One region of the Salmonella sp. HY31 genome, then DNA from elsewhere that is predicted to be linked to it. Evidence: predicted binding sites of a transcription regulator. Region 1 holds the regulator's gene; each other region holds the start of a gene.
The links. Region 1 encodes sigma-54, which starts transcription at its own class of promoters, with help from an activator protein. Its sites were predicted from a motif close to GTTGGCACANNTTTCGCTNT; they were not measured.
Positions count from the first base shown of each region.

Region 2: the regulator sigma-54 is predicted to act here: its motif matches at 3,814-3,833, upstream of ACE15A_RS15845 (amino acid ABC transporter substrate-binding protein).
Region 3: the regulator sigma-54 is predicted to act here: its motif matches at 3,884-3,903, upstream of glnK (P-II family nitrogen regulator).

Region 1 covers NZ_CP170479.1:4,441,382-4,447,688, forward strand. Annotated here, with positions in the region: gene kdsC (3-deoxy-manno-octulosonate-8-phosphatase KdsC) at 1-137, shown strand, start outside; gene lptC (LPS export ABC transporter periplasmic protein LptC) at 134-709, shown strand; gene lptA (lipopolysaccharide ABC transporter substrate-binding protein LptA) at 678-1,232, shown strand; gene lptB (LPS export ABC transporter ATP-binding protein) at 1,239-1,964, shown strand; gene rpoN (RNA polymerase factor sigma-54) at 2,012-3,445, shown strand; gene hpf (ribosome hibernation promoting factor) at 3,468-3,755, shown strand; gene ptsN (PTS IIA-like nitrogen regulatory protein PtsN) at 3,873-4,364, shown strand; gene rapZ (RNase adapter RapZ) at 4,410-5,264, shown strand; gene npr (PTS phosphocarrier protein NPr) at 5,261-5,533, shown strand; gene yrbL (PhoP regulatory network protein YrbL) at 5,776-6,307, shown strand, end outside.
Region 2 covers NZ_CP170479.1:3,329,256-3,335,562, reverse strand. Annotated here, with positions in the region: gene rihA (pyrimidine-specific ribonucleoside hydrolase RihA) at 1-216, opposite strand, end outside; gene gltL (glutamate/aspartate ABC transporter ATP-binding protein GltL) at 333-1,058, opposite strand; gene gltK (glutamate/aspartate ABC transporter permease GltK) at 1,058-1,732, opposite strand; gene gltJ (glutamate/aspartate ABC transporter permease GltJ) at 1,732-2,472, opposite strand; gene ACE15A_RS15845 (amino acid ABC transporter substrate-binding protein) at 2,633-3,541, opposite strand; gene lnt (apolipoprotein N-acyltransferase) at 3,894-5,432, opposite strand; gene corC (CNNM family magnesium/cobalt transport protein CorC) at 5,452-6,307, opposite strand, start outside.
Region 3 covers NZ_CP170479.1:3,500,859-3,507,165, forward strand. Annotated here, with positions in the region: gene ACE15A_RS16650 (MGMT family protein) at 2-391, shown strand; gene ACE15A_RS16655 (YbaY family lipoprotein) at 424-993, opposite strand; gene tesB (acyl-CoA thioesterase II) at 1,208-2,068, shown strand; gene amtB (ammonium transporter AmtB) at 2,175-3,461, opposite strand; gene glnK (P-II family nitrogen regulator) at 3,493-3,831, opposite strand; gene ACE15A_RS16675 (SmdB family multidrug efflux ABC transporter permease/ATP-binding protein) at 4,035-5,816, opposite strand; gene ACE15A_RS16680 (SmdA family multidrug ABC transporter permease/ATP-binding protein) at 5,809-6,307, opposite strand, start outside.

The DNA of each region.
Region 1 (6,307 bases):
ATGCGCATCCGCTGCTGATCCCCCGCGCTGACTATGTGACGCACATTGCCGGCGGGCGCGGCGCGGTACGTGAGGTGTGCGATTTGCTGCTGCTGGCGCAGGGCAAGCTGAATGAGGCCAAAGGGCAATCGATATGAGTAAAACCAGACGTTGGGTTATCATTCTACTGTCGTTGGCCATTCTGGTACTGATTGGTATCAATCTGGCAGATAAAGACGATCCTGCCGCCGTGGTGGTCAATAGCAACGATCCCACGTATAAAAGCGAGCATACGGATACCGTCGTGTACAGTCCGGAAGGCGCGTTGAGCTATCGTCTGATCGCACAGCACGTTGAATATTTTTCCGATCAGGCGGTCTCATGGTTTACGCAACCGGTATTAACCACCTTTGATAAGGATAAAGTGCCGACATGGTCGATCAAAGCCGATAAAGCCAAATTGACTAACGATCGGATGCTCTATCTGTATGGCCATGTTGAAGTCAACGCCCTGGTGCCTGACGCTCAATTACGCAGAATTACCACCGATAACGCGCAAATTAATCTGGTGACGCAGGACGTTACTTCGAACGATCTGGTGACGTTATACGGCACAACATTTAACTCCAGCGGACTGAAAATGCGCGGTAACTTACGCAGCAAGAACGCCGAGCTGATTGAAAAGGTTAGAACCTCTTATGAAATTCAAAACAAACAAACTCAGCCTTAATCTTATGCTTGCCGGCTCGCTGCTGGCCGCCAGCATTCCGGCATTCGCCGTCACGGGCGATACCGAGCAGCCTATTCATATTGACTCGGATCAACAGTCGCTGGATATGCAAGGCAACGTCGTGACCTTTACGGGCAACGTGGTGATGACCCAGGGCACGATTAAGATCAACGCCGATAAAGTCGTTGTTACCCGCCCTGGCGGCGAGCAAGGGAAAGAGGTGATCGACGGTTACGGCAATCCGGCCACCTTCTACCAGATGCAGGACAACGGTAAACCGGTGAAAGGCCACGCTTCACATATGCATTACGAACTGGCAAAAGATTTTGTGGTGCTGACCGGCAACGCTTATCTGGAACAGCTTGACAGCAACATTACTGGCGACAAAATCACCTATTTGGTGAAAGAGCAGAAAATGCAGGCCTTCAGCGAGAAAGGCAAACGCGTCACCACCGTTCTGGTGCCGTCGCAGTTGCAAGACAAAAACAAAGGCCAGACTCCGGCGCAAAAGAAGAGTAACTAATTCGTTATGGCAACATTAACTGCAAAGAATCTGGCGAAGGCCTATAAAGGCCGTCGCGTAGTGGAAGATGTCAGTCTGACCGTTAACTCCGGGGAGATTGTCGGTCTGCTCGGTCCAAACGGCGCAGGTAAAACCACCACCTTTTATATGGTCGTCGGTATCGTGCCGCGTGACGCGGGCAATATCATCATTGATGATGAAGATATCAGTCTGCTGCCGCTGCACGCGCGCGCGCGCCGCGGTATCGGCTATTTGCCGCAGGAAGCCTCTATTTTCCGCCGTCTCAGCGTATTTGATAACCTGATGGCGGTACTGCAAATTCGTGACGATTTGACCGCAGAACAGCGAGAAGACCGCGCCAACGAGCTGATGGAAGAGTTTCATATTGAGCATCTGCGCGACAGCATGGGACAGGCGCTGTCCGGTGGTGAACGCCGTCGTGTAGAAATTGCCCGCGCGTTGGCCGCTAATCCCAAATTTATCCTGCTGGATGAACCCTTTGCCGGCGTTGACCCGATTTCCGTTATCGACATCAAACGCATTATCGAACATCTGCGCGATAGCGGGCTCGGGGTGCTGATCACCGACCATAATGTCCGTGAGACGCTGGCAGTCTGTGAACGCGCCTATATCGTAAGCCAGGGCCACCTTATCGCCCACGGTACGCCGACAGAAATCCTGCAAGACGAACACGTTAAGCGTGTATATCTTGGGGAAGACTTCAGACTCTGATAGGGTAGAGGGCTATGCTGCTCTAGCGGGAGAAAACGACTCTGAATATGAAGCAAGGTTTGCAACTCAGGCTTAGCCAACAACTGGCGATGACGCCTCAGCTACAACAGGCCATCCGTCTGTTGCAGTTGTCTACGCTGGAACTTCAGCAGGAACTCCAGCAAGCGCTGGAAAATAACCCGCTGCTTGAGCAAACCGATCTTCATGACGAAATCGACACTCAGCAACCTCAGGATGACGATCCTCTCGATACCGCAGATGCGCTCGAACAGAAAGAGATGCCGGAAGAGCTGCCGCTTGACGCCAGTTGGGATGAAATTTACACCGCCGGGACGCCATCCGGCCCCAGCGGCGATTATATCGATGATGAACTGCCCGTCTATCAGGGCGAAACGACGCAGTCGTTGCAGGATTATCTGATGTGGCAGGTTGAGCTAACGCCCTTCTCGGACACCGATCGCGCCATTGCGACATCCATTGTCGATGCGGTAGATGATACCGGTTATCTCACCGTATCCCTGGATGAAATTCGCGAAAGCATGGGCGATGAAGAGGTAGATCTTGATGAAGTCGAAGCCGTCCTGAAGCGTATTCAGCGTTTTGATCCGGTGGGCGTTGCGGCGAAAGATCTTCGCGACTGTCTGCTGATCCAGCTTTCACAATTCGACAAATCCACGCCGTGGCTGGAAGAGGCGCGGCTCATTATCTGCGATCACCTTGATCTGCTGGCCAACCACGATTTCCGCACGTTGATGCGCGTTACCCGACTGAAAGAAGAGGTACTGAAAGAGGCGGTAAACCTGATTCAGTCGCTCGATCCCAGACCCGGTCAGTCGATCCAGACCGGCGAGCCGGAGTACGTTATCCCGGATGTGCTGGTACGCAAGCATAACGGCCGCTGGACGGTGGAGCTTAATAGCGACAGTATTCCCCGTTTACAGATTAACCAGCACTATGCCGCCATGTGCAACAGCGCGCGCAACGATACCGACAGCCAGTTCATCCGCAGTAATTTACAGGATGCGAAGTGGCTGATAAAAAGCCTTGAAAGCCGCAACGACACGCTGCTGCGTGTCAGTCGCTGCATCGTCGAGCAACAGCAAGCCTTTTTTGAACAGGGCGAAGAATATATGAAACCGATGGTACTGGCGGATATCGCCCAGGCCGTCGAGATGCACGAATCCACCATATCCCGCGTGACCACGCAGAAGTATCTGCACAGCCCGCGCGGTATTTTTGAACTCAAATATTTCTTTTCCAGCCACGTCAATACCGAAGGCGGAGGCGAAGCCTCTTCCACCGCGATTCGCGCGCTGGTGAAGAAGTTAATTGCGGCGGAAAACCCCGCGAAACCGCTGAGCGACAGCAAGTTAACCTCTCTGCTGTCAGAACAGGGTATCATGGTGGCGCGCCGCACTGTTGCGAAGTACCGAGAGTCTTTATCCATTCCGCCGTCAAACCAACGCAAACAGCTGGTTTGACCCAACCGATAAGGAAGACACTATGCAGCTCAATATCACCGGACATAACGTCGAAATTACTGAAGCCCTGCGTGAATTTGTGACGACGAAATTCGCCAAACTTGAACAGTATTTTGAGCGGATTAATCAGGTATACGTGGTGTTGAAAGTGGAGAAGGTCACGCACATCTCGGATGCGACGCTACACGTTAACGGCGGCGAAATTCACGCCAGCGCGGAAGGCCAGGATATGTATGCCGCCATTGACGGCTTGATTGATAAACTGGCAAGGCAGTTAACCAGGCATAAAGATAAACTGAAACAACACTAATTGTCCGGGCAGTTAGCCAGTGCAGGACGGCCTGTTGTGTGACACAACGGGCCATTTGTACAGTTAGCGCTCCGAACCTGGCCATCAACCTGACAGGACAGGTTCTTAGGTGAAATTATGATAAATAACGATACGACTCTACAACTGAGCAGTGTACTTAACCAGGAGTGTACGCGTAGCGGCGTTCATTGTCAGAGTAAGAAACGCGCGCTGGAAATCATCAGCGAACTGGCGGCAAAACAGCTCAGTTTACCTCCTCAGGTCGTGTTTGAAGCCATTCTGACACGCGAAAAAATGGGCAGTACCGGTATTGGTAATGGTATCGCCATCCCGCACGGGAAACTGGAAGAAGATACCTTACGCGCCGTCGGCGTGTTCGTTCAGCTCGAAACGCCTATCGCGTTCGATGCCATCGATAACCAGCCGGTCGATCTCCTCTTCGCCCTGCTGGTGCCCGCCGATCAGACTAAAACGCATCTGCATACGCTGTCGCTGGTCGCGAAACGTCTGGCGGATAAAACGATCTGCCGCCGCCTGCGCGCGGCGCTGAATGATGAAGAGCTGTATCAAATCATTACTGACACCGAAGGTGAGCAGAATGAGGCATAACAACTCAATGGCATTTCTTTCTGTCGTTGTGAGGAGAAACGGTACATGGTACTGATGATCGTCAGCGGGCGTTCCGGATCAGGTAAATCTGTCGCTCTACGCGCGCTGGAAGATATGGGTTTTTACTGCGTGGATAACCTTCCCGTCGTGCTGTTGCCCGATCTGGCGCGAACACTGGCCGATCGCCAGATTTCCGCCGCCGTCAGCATTGATGTGCGCAATATGCCTGAATCACCTGAGATTTTTGAACAGGCGATGAATAATCTGCCTGACGCTTTCTCGCCGCAATTGCTGTTTCTTGACGCCGACCGCAATACCTTGATTCGCCGCTACAGCGACACGCGACGTCTGCATCCGCTTTCCAGCAAAAACCTTTCTTTAGAGAGTGCGATCGATAAAGAGAGCGACCTGCTGGAGCCATTACGTTCTCGTGCGGATCTAATCGTCGACACTTCGGAAATGTCCGTTCATGAGCTGGCGGAGATGCTGCGTACCCGGCTGTTGGGCAAACGCGAGCGCGAACTGACGATGGTATTTGAGTCCTTCGGCTTTAAACATGGTATCCCGATCGATGCGGACTATGTGTTCGATGTTCGCTTCCTGCCCAACCCGCACTGGGACCCAAAACTGCGCCCCATGACCGGGCTTGATAAGCCGGTAGCCGCATTTCTTGACCGGCACACAGAAGTTCACAATTTTATCTATCAAACTCGCAGCTATCTTGAGCTATGGTTACCGATGCTGGAGACCAACAACCGCAGCTACCTTACCGTCGCTATTGGTTGTACCGGCGGGAAACACCGTTCGGTGTATATTGCAGAACAGCTGGCAGACTACTTCCGCTCGCGCGGTAAAAACGTCCAGTCTCGCCATCGCACGCTGGAAAAACGCAAAACATGACCGTAAAGCAAACTGTTGAAATTACCAATAAGCTGGGCATGCATGCCCGGCCTGCCATGAAGCTTTTCGAACTGATGCAGGGTTTTGACGCCGAGGTGCTATTACGCAATGACGAAGGCACCGAAGCGGAAGCGAACAGCGTCATCGCGCTGTTAATGCTCGATTCAGCCAAAGGACGCCAGATAGAAATTGAAGCCACCGGCCCGCAAGAAGTTGAAGCGTTGGCGGCGGTTATCGCTCTGTTCAATTCCGGCTTTGACGAAGACTAAGCCTCCCCCTCTATTCCATATTTCCCCCACGCCGTCCCGGTATTTGATGACAGCCAACCCAAAGCCGGGCATGTTACGCCTGCCAATTGTCCCGCAGTCCCACCCTTTCGTAAGATTTGTACATTTCGTGCGTTTTACCTATGCATAAAAACATTAAGAAAACCTTAAAAATTTCGTTTAGGTTTTATTTAAATTCTTTGTCCATACTAAATTTATGTGAATAAAATTTTCCAGGACTCGCCATGATCCCCTTATCCGAACAGACTCCGCTGGGCGCCGGTCGACATCGTAAATGCTATATGCACCCGGATAATGCCCGGCGCTGCATAAAGGTTATTTACAACCGTGAGCACGGCGGCGATAAAGAGATTCGGCGTGAACTGAGCTACTATGCGCGTCTGTCCCGCTACCTGACAGACTGGAGCGCTATCCCCCGTTATTACGGCACGGTGGAAACCGATTGCGGTACTGGCTATGTCTACGACATGATTACCGATTTCAACGGCGCGCCATCTATCACCCTGACCGAGTTCGCTGCGCAATGCCGTTATGAAGAGGATGTCGCCGTCCTGCGCCAGCTACTGAAGAAACTGAAACGTTACCTGTTTGATAATCATATTGTGACAATGTCGCTGAAGCCGCAAAACGTCCTGTGCCAGCGAATCAGCGAGTCAGAAGTAGTGCCGGTGGTTTGTGACAATCTGGGTGAAAGTACCTTTATCCCGCTAGCGACCTGGTCAACATGGTGCTGTGAACGCAAACTGGAGAGAGTGT
Region 2 (6,307 bases), 1.1 Mb from region 1:
CATCAGCGGCTTGAGCGCGCCGCCCGCCACCGGGATATCCGGACGTTTGAGCAGCGTCAGCATCCGCAGCACGTTACGCAGGGTCTTCTCCGGCGTCTGGTTGCCGGCGGAAGAGGTGATCGCTTTCACTTCCAGTTCAGGGGAGGCGAGGGCGAGAACGAGGGCGATAGCGTCATCATGACCCGGATCGCAATCAATAATAATGGGCAGTGCCATTATGGCTCCTTGTAAGTGGTACTTTGTGACAAGGTTAACGCTCGGCTGGATACGTTTCGAGAAGCGAAGAGGTAAAGCGTGAGATAGCGCGCACTCTGACATGCGCGCCGGGAATATTAGTGCAGGATTTTCGCAAGGAAGTCTTTTGCGCGATCGGAACTGGGGTTAGCGAAGAACTCCTCTTTTGGCGAATCTTCGACGATTTTTCCTTCATCCATAAAGATTACCCGGTTAGCCACTTTACGGGCAAAACCCATTTCGTGCGTCACTACCATCATGGTCATGCCTTCATGGGCCAGTTCGACCATGACGTCCAGCACCTCGTTGATCATTTCCGGATCGAGCGCGGAAGTAGGTTCATCGAATAACATGGCAATGGGGTCCATACACAGCGCGCGGGCAATCGCCACGCGCTGCTGCTGACCGCCGGAAAGCTGGGCGGGATATTTATTGGCGTGCGCCGAGAGCCCAACGCGCTCCAGCAGCTTGAGCCCTTTATCGCGGGCGGCGGCCTTATCGCGTTTCAGCACTTTCACCTGCGCCAGCGTCAGGTTTTCGATGATCGACAGGTGGGGAAACAGCTCGAAGTGCTGGAATACCATGCCCACGCGGGAACGCAGTTTCGCCAGGTCGGTTTTTTTGTCGTTCACAATAATGCCGTTAACGGTAATTTCGCCTTTTTGCACCGGTTCCAGACCGTTGACGGTCTTAATCAGCGTGGATTTACCGGAACCCGATGGCCCGCAGACTACCACCACTTCGCCTTTTTTCACTTCTGTTGAACAATCGGTCAGCACCTGAAAGTGACCATACCATTTTGAAACATTTTTCAGGGTAATCATTAAACTGTCCTTTTCTTCAAATAGCTGACCAGCAACGACGCGCTCAGGCTGATAACAAAATAAACGGCGCCGGCGAACAGAATCATTTCGACCTGAGTACCGTCACGCTCGCCGATAGTAGACGCGGTGCGGAAGAAGTCCGCCAGGCTTAGTACATAAACTAAAGAGGTGTCCTGAAATAGCACAATGCCCTGCGTAAGCAACAGCGGCACCATCGCCCGAAACGCCTGCGGCAGAATAATTAGCTTCATCGACTGCCAGTGGGTCATCCCCAGCGCCAGCGCCGCGCTGGACTGCCCGCGGGAAATACTTTGAATACCGGCGCGAATAATCTCGGAATAGTAGGCCGCTTCAAACATGGAGAATGCCACCATCGCGGAGATCAGGCGGATATCGGTTTTCGGCGATAGCCCCAGCACGTTTTGCAGAAAGCCGGGTACAATCAGATAGAACCACAGTAAGACCATGACCAACGGGATGGAACGGAAAACGTTAACATACGCTTTAGCAAACCAGGCGATGGGGGCAAAGCTTGAGAGGCGCATGACGGCCAGAATGGTTCCCCAGACTATCCCCACGACAACGGCGGTGACGGTGATCTTCAGCGTGATGACCAACCCGGCCAGCAGGTAAGGCAGTGAGGGGATAATCGAACTCCAGTCAAATTCGTACATTATTTGCTCCCCACGTTGCCCGGCAGGCGGACTTTGCGTTCAACCAGGCTCATGACCAGCATGATAACGGCGTTAATCAGCACATAGGCCAGCGTAATGGCGGTGAAGGATTCCCAGGCGTGCGCCGAGTAATCCAACAGTTTGCCTGCCTGCGCCGCCATATCCACCAGACCGATGGTTGAGGCGATAGCTGAGTTTTTCACCAGATTCATCATCTCTGACGTCATTGGCGGCACAATAACGCGATAGGCATTCGGCAGCAGGACATAGCGATAAGCCTGCGGCAGCGTTAGCCCCATCGCCAGCGCCGCGTTCTTCTGTCCGCGAGGCAGAGACTGAATAGCGGCGCGCACCTGTTCGCAAACGCGGGCGGCGGTAAACAGTCCCAGACAGATCATTGAGGAGAGGAAAAACTGAATATTGGGATCGAGTTCCGCCTTAAACCACATGCCAAGATCTTCCGGCAACAGTTCAGGCACCACCAGGTACCAGGTGAAGAATTGCACGATCAGTGGCACGTTACGGAACAGTTCTACGTACAATGTGCCCAGTCCGGAGAGGAAACGGTTGGGAACGGTACGTAAAATGCCGAAAATAGATCCTACCAGGAAAGCGATAATCCAGGCGGTAATCGAAAGGGCTACGGTGACCTGAAAACCACTCCATAGCCAGCCAAGATAGGTGGTGTTGCCGAAGGGGGCTTCTTGTAAAAAAATACCCCAGTTCCAGTCTATTGACATACATCTACTCCGAAAAAAAAGGGTAGCAGCGCTACCCTCGAAGATTGTTGCCCGGCGATTTGCGGTTTCAGGCCCGATGGGGAACGACCATCAGGCTTATAGTCTGTCCGTGCTGAGCGACAATCGAGAGGACAGGAGGTCCCGCCCCATTTAGTTTTAGTTAGTTAAGCGCTTTATCATTCGGTGCTTTGAACAGGGCTTTCATCTCGTCAGACAACTCGAAATTCATGTTCAGATTTTTCGGGGGGATCGGATTTTTAAACCACTTATCAAACCACTTCGCCGCTTCGCCGGAGGTTTGCGCCTGGGCGATAGTGTCATCCATTAACTTTTTGAATTGCGGATCGTTTTTACGCAGCATACAGCCGTAGGCTTCCTGGGACTGCGGTTTACCGACAATCTCCCAGTTATCCGGTTTCTTCGCTTTGGCGCGCTCGCCGGCCAGCAACGCGTCATCCATCATAAAGGCGACAGCGCGACCGCTTTCCAGGGTGCGGAACGAGTCACCGTGGTCTTTCGCGCTAATAATGCGCATATCCATCTTTTGCTCTTCGTTAAGCTTATGCAGCAGAATTTCAGAGGTCGTCCCGGAGGTTACGACGACCGCTTTCCCTTTCAGGTCCGGGAAATCTTTAATATCGCCGCCTTTTTTAGTCAGCAGTCGCGTGCCGACGACGAAAATCGTATCGGAGAAGGCAGCCTGTTTCTGGCGTTCAAGGTTATTAGTCGTTGAACCGCATTCAAAATCGAACGTTCCGTTTTGCAACAGCGGAATACGGTTTTGCGAGGTGATCGGGATCAGCTTCACCTGCAGATCGGGCTTGTTAAGTTTCTTTTTTACCGCTTCCACAATGGCGTTGGAGTAGTCCTGGGAATAGCCGACCACTTTCTGCTGGTTGTCGTAATAAGAAAAGGGCACAGATGATTCGCGATGCCCGACGACGATCACGCCATTTTTAGCGATCTTATCCAGGGTGCTACCAGCGGCAGGGGCGCTATCTTCTGCGTGCGCAAGGCCCGCAGACAGTCCCATGACCAGCATTGCTGTGGTTAGCTTACGTAATTGCATATCCAACTCCTTTATCATCTGCGCCGTCGACGCATTGATAGCTATTGTGATGTTGTTATTGCCTGCAACTTGCGCGTGCAGTGTTATATGTGTTTGTTAACATTTAGTGTGGCTTGTTGTAAATATTTTGCTGCGATATTGTTTATTTTTGCGAAGTGCGCCGCACCGTTCAGAGGCAAAAATCCTACATTGCACCGTTCAGGTGCTACCGACGATCGATTTTGGTGCGACCCGGTTGCACAAGCAGCCAGAACAGGTTTGTCATGTATAACAAAGCAATAGACGTGCCAGAATAGGGTAAAAGGGGGATTTCCAGGCCGGATAAGCGAAGCGCCATCCGGCCTGGAAGAGATTATTTCCGCCGTTGCCGCAGACTCATTACCACCGCGCCAAAAGCAAACAGCGCGGTCAGTATCCATAGCGGCCAGTTGCCGGTACGGGCATAGGGGGTTAAACCTGTGGTTGGCGTGACGTTGGTTGTCAGTACCTGGCGAGTGAACTGCGGGATCATCGCCTGGATTTCGCCCTGCGGGCCAATCACCGCCGTAATACCGTTATTAGTACTGCGCAGCAACGGACGCGCCAGCTCCAGCGAACGCATCCGCGCCATCTGGAAATGTTGCCACGGGCCAATGGACTTACCAAACCAGGCGTCGTTAGAAATAGTCAGCAGATAGTCGGTGTCCGGGCGGAAGTTATCCCGCACCTGTTCGCCAAGAATTATTTCATAACAGATTGCCGCCGTCAGCTTATAGTCGTGCGCATGTAACTGCGGCTGGATATAAGGGCCGCGGCTAAAGGAGGACATGGGCAGATCGAAGAACGGCGCCAGCGGACGCAGGATAGACTCCAGCGGAACAAACTCGCCAAAGGGCACAAGGTGATTTTTATTGTAGCGATTGGGCGAGTCATAACTGTATGGATTATCCTTGCCCAGCGTGATAATCGTATTGTAGGTGTCGTATCGATTCTGTTTATTGAGACGCGCATCGACAATACCGGTGATCAGCGTGCTATTTTTTTCGCGTAACATCTCGTCCAGCGAACGAAGGAAGGGCTGCTGATTGATTTCGAGATCCGGAATCGCCGACTCCGGCCAGATAATAATTTGTGATTTGCCTAACTCTGGTCGGGTTTCGTTGAGATAGATTTTTAGCGTATTCAGTAGCTGGTTTTCGTCCCACTTCAGCGACTGCGGGATATCGCCCTGTACCAGCGATACCTGGGTCGTTTTGGCCGGTTCCAGCGTAAACCACTGGATATAGCGTAGTGGAAAGGGCAGAGCAAACAGAATCACGGCGACAGCCAGCGGACGCCAGTTCCGCGTCGCCAATGCCAGCGCTAACAGACCGCTGACCATCATCAGCAGGAAGTTGATCGCTTCGACGCCCATCACCGGCGCCAGACCTTTTAGCGGGCCGTCGACCTGACTATAGCCAAATTGCAGCCAGGGGAAGCCGGTCAGCACCCAGCCGCGTAAAAATTCGGTGATTTGCCATATTGCAGGCGCGGCGATAGCGACGCGCAGCCAGTTGGTTTTTGGCCACAGGCGCGACAAAATCCCGGCAAACAGTCCGGTATACAGCGAGAGATAAGCTGCAAGCAGCACCACCAGAAAAACGTTAACCGGACCCGGCATTCCGCCAAACTGCGCGATACTGACATAAACCCAGTTAATCCCGCTACCGAAAAGTCCGAGTCCCCAGCAATAGCCGATGGCGGCAGACTGGAGCGGGCGGCGATTGAACGTTAAGGCCTGCAGCCCGATAAGCGACACTATCGCTGCGGGCCAGACGTCATACGGAGAGAAAGCCAGTGTTCCGCAGGCGCCGAATAATAACGCCAGCAGCAGGCGAAGACGCTGGCGTTCAATTAACGAGGCAAATGCCATTTTTAGTCCACTATTGCTGTTATTCGTTCAGTTTTGGCTGGGGCGAGTCATCCGGGATTCTGACATGCACCTGAATGATACGGCGACTATCGGCCATCGCCACTTTGAACTGGTAACCATCAATGTCAATGGTTTCGCCGCGGGCCGGTAAATGACCGAACGCCTGCATCACCAGCCCGCCGATGGTATCGACTTCTTCATCGCTGAAGTGGGTGCCGAAAGCGTCATTGAAGTCTTCAATTGACGCCAGCGCGCGAATCGTCCAGGTATGGCGGCTAAGCTGACGGAAGTCGATATCGTCTTCTTCGTCATACTCATCTTCAATTTCACCGACAATCAGTTCGAGGATGTCTTCGATAGTCACGAGGCCGGAAACGCCGCCGAACTCATCAATCACGATCGCCATATGGTAACGCTGGGAGCGGAACTCCTTGAGCATACGATCGACGCGTTTGCTCTCCGGTACGACAACGGCGGGGCGTAACACTTTGTCCATGCTGAAGGCTTCGGCATCGCTGCGCATAAACGGCAGCAAATCTTTGGCCATCAGAATCCCTTCAATGTGATCTTTATCTTCGCTGATCACCGGAAAACGCGAGTGGGCGGACTCGATGATAACATCGAGACATTCGTCCAGCGTCTGGTTGCGTTTCAGGGTAATCATCTGGGAGCGTGGGATCATAATATCGCGAACGCGCTGGTCGGCGATGTCCATTACCCCTTCGAGCATATCGCGCGTATCTTCATCGATAAGCTCGTTCTGCCCGGAATCACGGATCAGCGCCAGCAACTCATCACGGTTTTTAGGTTCACCGTGGAAAAGCTGGCTGAGTAGTAGGGAAAAAAATCCCTTTTTACTGTTTACTGTGTCACTA
Region 3 (6,307 bases), 940 kb from region 1:
GATGCTGGTTTCTTGCGCACCTGGGCTTTCCTCTCCCCTTATTCCAGATTATCCTGAAGCATTAATGCAGGATTCTATTATGGATATTCAGGACACATTTCCGCAGCGCGTCTGGCAAATCGTCGCCTCGATCCCGGAAGGTTTTGTCACGACCTACGGCGATGTCGCCCGGCTTGCCGGTTCGCCTCGGGCGGCGCGTCAGGTCGGCGGAGTTTTAAAACGTCTGCCGGAAGGCAGCACTTTGCCATGGCATCGGGTAGTGAACCGCCGCGGCGCGATATCACTTACCGGGCCGGATCTACAACGGCAACGCCAGGCATTACTGGCAGAAGGCGTGGTGGTGTCGGGGAGCGGGCAAATCGATTTACAACGCTATCGCTGGGTGTATTAACCCTCTCCGTTACGGAGAGGGTTGGCGCAGGATTAATACTGGGTAGGCGCAGGAACGGCAGAAGACGGATTGACTTGGGTCGGCGAAGTCGATGGAACCGTCGTCGTCGCACCACCACTGGCCTGAACAGGCACCGCCGTTTGCTGTACCGGTACCAGCGTCAGGTCCGCTTTGGTGCCGCCATTATTAATCACCGGTTTCACGCTATCGGTAATAAATACCAGCTTATTGTCAACGGTGATTGCCGCGCTCAGGAGAATACGTGCGTTAGGTTGAATATCTGATGGGTTAAACGGCAGCACAAAACTGAAAGGCGCCTGTTTACCTTCGGTCCGTACCGCTTTTTGCGACAGCACCTTAGACGGTGTATCAGCCAAAGAAGCATCAGAAAGCGTTACGGTCAGCACCGCATCTGGCGGCAGAGCGACCTTCTGGCGGATCCAGACGGTACCGGAAACATTGGGTTGCTGAATAGTAGACTGGTTAGCTGTAATCGACATGTTAGGGTTTGGCGCAGGCGTCTGGATATCAGCGCTTTTATCAGCGCAGGCCGCCAGAGATATCGCAACCGCTAAACCACTTACGATGTGCACGAGTTTCATTCAATTCTCCTTATCATCAATGCACCAGCAGGCCTTTCCCCCCGCCGGAAGAGTGGTTAACAGAAACATAACGTGATTAAGTGTGGCACAGGTCACTCATTTTTGCCTGGAATTGCTCTGTTATTCAGACTTTTGTACCCATCGGACCACTTGCGAAATTGCGTTATACTCAGGCCTACCTCGCTTCGGCATCGTTGTCACCTGGAGAGCATGTATGAGTCAGACGCTAAATAATTTGCTGACATTGTTGAATCTGGAAAAAATTGAAGAAGGACTCTTTCGGGGCCAAAGTGAAGACTTAGGGCTGCGTCAGGTATTTGGCGGTCAGGTGGTGGGCCAGGCGTTATATGCCGCCAAAGAGACGGTGCCGGAAGAGCGACTGGTGCATTCATTCCACAGTTATTTTCTGCGACCAGGCGATAGTCAAAAACCCATTATCTATGACGTTGAAGTGCTGCGCGATGGAAATAGTTTTAGCGCCCGCCGCGTTGCCGCTATTCAGAACGGGAAACCCATCTTTTACATGACCGCCTCATTCCAGGCGCCGGAACCGGGTTTTGAACATCAAAAAACCATGCCGACGGCAACCGGGCCGGAAGGACTACCGTCAGAAACGGAAATCGCGCAGTCGCTGGCGCATTTACTGCCGCCGATTCTGAAAGAAAAGTTTCTCTGCGATCGCCCCCTGGAGATTCGTCCTGTCGAATTTCACAATCCGTTAAAAGGTCACGTCGCCGCGCCAACCCGTCAGGTATGGATTCGCGCCAACGGCACCGTTCCGGATGACATTCGCGTCCATCAATATTTACTGGGATATGCCTCTGACCTGAATTTCCTCCCCGTCGCGCTTCAGCCTCACGGCATCGGTTTTCTGGAAAAGGGCATTCAGATCGCCACTATCGATCACTCTATGTGGTTCCATCGCCCGTTCAATCTTAATGAATGGCTACTTTATAGCGTGGAGAGCACTTCCGCCTCCAGCGCCCGGGGCTTTGTTCGCGGCGAGTTTTATACTCAGGATGGCGCGCTGGTCGCCTCGACCGTGCAGGAAGGGGTGATGCGTAATCACAATTAAAAAACATGCCGCTATCCGGCGTTAATGGCCTGATGGCGATGCGCTTATCAGGCCTACCGTAGGCCGGATAAGACGCTTTCGCGTCGCCATCCGGCATGTTGCGCAATCACGCGTTATATGCATTCTCGCCGTGGCTGTTCACATCCAGCCCCTCGCGCTCCTGCTCTTCCGGTACGCGCAGTCCAACAAGGATATCCGCCAGTTTGTAACCAACAAACGCGACAACGCCGGACCAGGCGACCGTAATAGCAATACTTTCCAGTTGTACCATAACCTGATGGCCCATCGTAACGCCGTCGACAAAGCCAACGCCGCCCAGCGAACTGGCGGCAAAAACGCCGGTCAGGATACAGCCGACTATTCCGCAAACGCCGTGAACGCCAAATACGTCGCACGGATCATCTACCCGTAACAGACGTTTAAGCATGGTGACTCCCCACAATCCCGCCAGACCCGCAATAACGCCGATAACCAGCGCGCCGCCAACGCCAACATAGCCACAGGCTGGCGTCACGCCGACCAGACCGGCAATCGCGCCGGAACAGGCTCCCAGCAGGGAAGGTTTACCGCGTAGCGTCCACTCGCCGATAATCCACCCCAGAATCGCGGCGGCGGTCGCCACCACGGTGTTCACAAAAGCCAGCGCGGCTATCTCGTTTGCGCTACTGGCAGAACCCGCGTTAAATCCAAACCAGCCGATATACAGGATCGCAGTACCGGTAAAGACCATCGGCAGATTATGGGGTTTAAATGCTTCTTTCCCAAAGCCGACGCGCTTACCAATTAAATAAGCCCCCACCAGACCGGCGATAGCGGCGTTAATGTGCACCACCGTACCGCCGGCAAAATCCAGCGCGCCGTGAGCAGCCAGCAGGCCGCCGCCCCACACCATGTGCGCAATCGGAATATACGAGAGCGTGAACCACACCACGACAAAAATCAGTACCGCCGAAAAACGAATACGTTCCGCCAGCGCGCCGACAATCAGCCCGACGGTAATACAGGCGAAAGATCCCTGAAACGCGACATGGATATACTGATAAATCGTGCCCGTTACCGCCGTCAACGCGATGTTCTTCAACATCGCCCCCTCGACATTACCGAAGAAATGATTCCCTTCGCCAAAAGCCAGCGAATAGCCGTATACCACCCATAAAATACAGACCAGCGCAAAGGTGACGGTCACTTGCGTTAACATCGACAGCACGTTTTTAGCGCGGATTAATCCGCCATAAAACAGCGCGATACCCGGTATCGTCATAAACAGCACCAGCGCGGTGCTGATCATCATAAAAGCATTATCCGCTTTATCGGCAACCGCTGGCGCGGCCATCGTTAGCCCAGGCAGCAGCACCAGTGAAGCCAGTGTGGTTTTTATCATCGCTATCTTCATTTTTTCATTTCCTGTTGCTGTGTGGCGGGTCTTAAAGCGCCGCTTCGTCAGCTTCGCCGGTACGAATCCGAATAACACGCGTGAGCTCCGCGACGAAAATTTTGCCATCGCCAATTTTTCCGGTATAAGCCGCTTTAGTGATGATATCGATCACCTCTTCCAGTTGGTCGTCGGCGATAGCCACATCAATTTTGACTTTCGGCAGGAAATTCACGCTGTACTCCGCGCCGCGATACAGTTCGGCGTGTCCTTTTTGACGACCAAACCCTTTCACTTCGGTGACGGTCAATCCCTGAATGCCAATAGAAGAAAGCGCTTCCCGCACGTCCTCCAGCTTAAACGGTTTGATAACCACGGTAACCAGCTTCATAGCCCCCCTCCAGTCAGAATTAGGTAAGGCATATAGACTATTCAAAATGAGCGTTGCAAAGGGTGTGCCAGAAATGAGTGAGTGGTGAAAGGCGCGGTTAGCGGGGCGTCTTTATATTGACGCGCCCCAAAATCGAAGCAGGAAAAGAAAAACGCACCATGACGGTGCGTGATGGGCGAGGTTTTGCGCCACGGGGCAAAACCTTACGTCGCGGGGCCGGACTCCTCATGTACGCTGGCGGCTAACTCCTCACCAACCAACTGTAATTGATACATTTGCCAGTAGCGTCCTTGCGCCGTCAGCAATTGTTGATGCGTCCCGCGCTCCACCGCCTGGCCGCGGTGGAGTACCAGAATGGTATCCGCCTCCACGATAGTCGATAGCCGATGGGCGATAACCACCAGCGTGGTGCGCTCGCGAATCGCCGCCAGCGCCTGCTGTATCGCCTGCTCAGTGCCGGAATCGATGCTGGCCGTCGCTTCATCAAGAATTAATATTTGCGGGGCGTCAACCAGCACGCGCGCCAGCGCCAAGAGTTGTTTTTGCCCGACGGACAGCGTATTCCCCTGCTCACCAAGACGCGTATGCAGCCCGTGGCTCAGGCCGCGCGCCAGGTCTGCCAACTGTACCGTTTCCAGCGCCTGCCAGACCTGCGCCTCTGAAACATCGCGCCCCAGCGTCACATTGGCCAGAAAGGTATCCGCCATCACTACCGGGTCCTGTTGAACCATCGCCACGCCCTGGCGTAAAACGCGATGATTAAAAGAAGAGATTTCTCGCCCATCCAGCCGAATTTCGCCTTGCGTCAGCGGGTAGTACCCCATCAACAAGCTGGCGAGCGTGCTCTTCCCGCTGCCTGTGTGTCCCACCAGCGCCACAAAACTACGGGACGGTACTGATAGCGTAATGTCCTGTAAAACAAGGCTATCATCGCGGTAAGCAAACGACAGATGATCAATATCAATCGCGCCGCTTTGCAACGGCCTGTCGTCGCTGCCATAGCGCTGTCGTGGGCGATCCATCAGTTCAAAAACACGCTCTCCCGCCACAACCGCCTGCTGTAGCATGGATTGCTGGGTGGTCAGTTCAATGAGCGGCTCGTTCAGACGCGACAAATAGCTAATGAACGCATACAGTACCCCGACCTCAATCGTGCCGGCAGACGTAAAACTGAAGAGCATCAACAGACCGCACAAAATGAGCGCGGAAAAGAGGCTAAGCAGCGGACGCAATAAAAATCCGTCTAAGCGCAGCGTCTGCATCCGCGCCATGTAGTGCGAACGGCTGGCCTCGCCCATTCGTTCGCCAAAGCGCGCCTGCTGGCGAAACTGCTGAATAACGCTCATCCCGTTGATGATTTCGTTAAATCCATCGTTAATATCCGCCAGGTATGCCCGCACGCGGCGTACCATCGGCGTGCTGTAGCGCTGATAGATGATCATCACGGTCAATACCGCCGGAAAAATCAAAATCGCCACCAGCGCCATCCGCCAGTCAAGGCTGAACATGGCGACCAGCATGGCGCCGATCAGCGCCGCGCTACGTAATACCGTCGCGACGACCGTGACATACAGATCGCGGATAACTTCCGTGTCGTTAGTCACGCGTGAAATTAATTGTCCGACAGGCTGGGTGTCGAAGGCGCTTAACGGCTGGCGCAAGGCGGCATCCATTACGTCAGTGCGCAAGGTCTGAACCACGCCAACGGCCGCCCGGTTAAATAATAAAGACTGGGCGTAATGCAGGCCCGCCGCCAGAAACTGTAGTCCCACATAGGCGGCCGCCAGCCCCGCGACTTTACCCAGAGGTAAATGGTGTTGGGCCACCATGTTGTCAATGAAATAGCTGATCAGCAGCGGACCGCTAACCTCCGCCGCCGCCGCAATCCACAGCATAATCACCGCGACAGAGAGCGGTTTTCGCCAGGGCGAGCCATACGCCAGCAACCGTTTCAGCGTCGGCCATAGCTGTCCAAAACTACGCATTCGCCGCCTCCTCGCCGCTTTCCGGCGCGTCATCCAGCGCGGCCTCCAGTTGCTGATAGCGATACATATCGCGATACCAGCCAAGCTGCTGCGCCAGTTGATCGTGATCGCCGCGCTGAACAACATGACCATGTTGCATCACCATAATTTCATTGGCATCGGTCAACGCAGATAAACGATGCGCGCTTATGATGACCGTGCGCCCTTCGCCCCACTGGCGCAAATTATGCAAAATCTGATGCTCCGTGCGACCATCTACTGCCGAGAGCGCATCATCGAGAAGCAGAATTTCCGCATTCAACAGTAGCGCTCTGGCAATCGAGATACGCTGTTTTTGCCCTCCCGATAACATTACGCCGCGTTCGCCTACCTGCGTGTCGTAGCCCTGAGGAAGACGGAGAATATCCTCATGTACGCTGGCTAAACGCGCCACCTGTTCAATCTCTTCCTGGGTCGCCTCCGGGCGTCCGAGCGCAATATTATTGGCAATA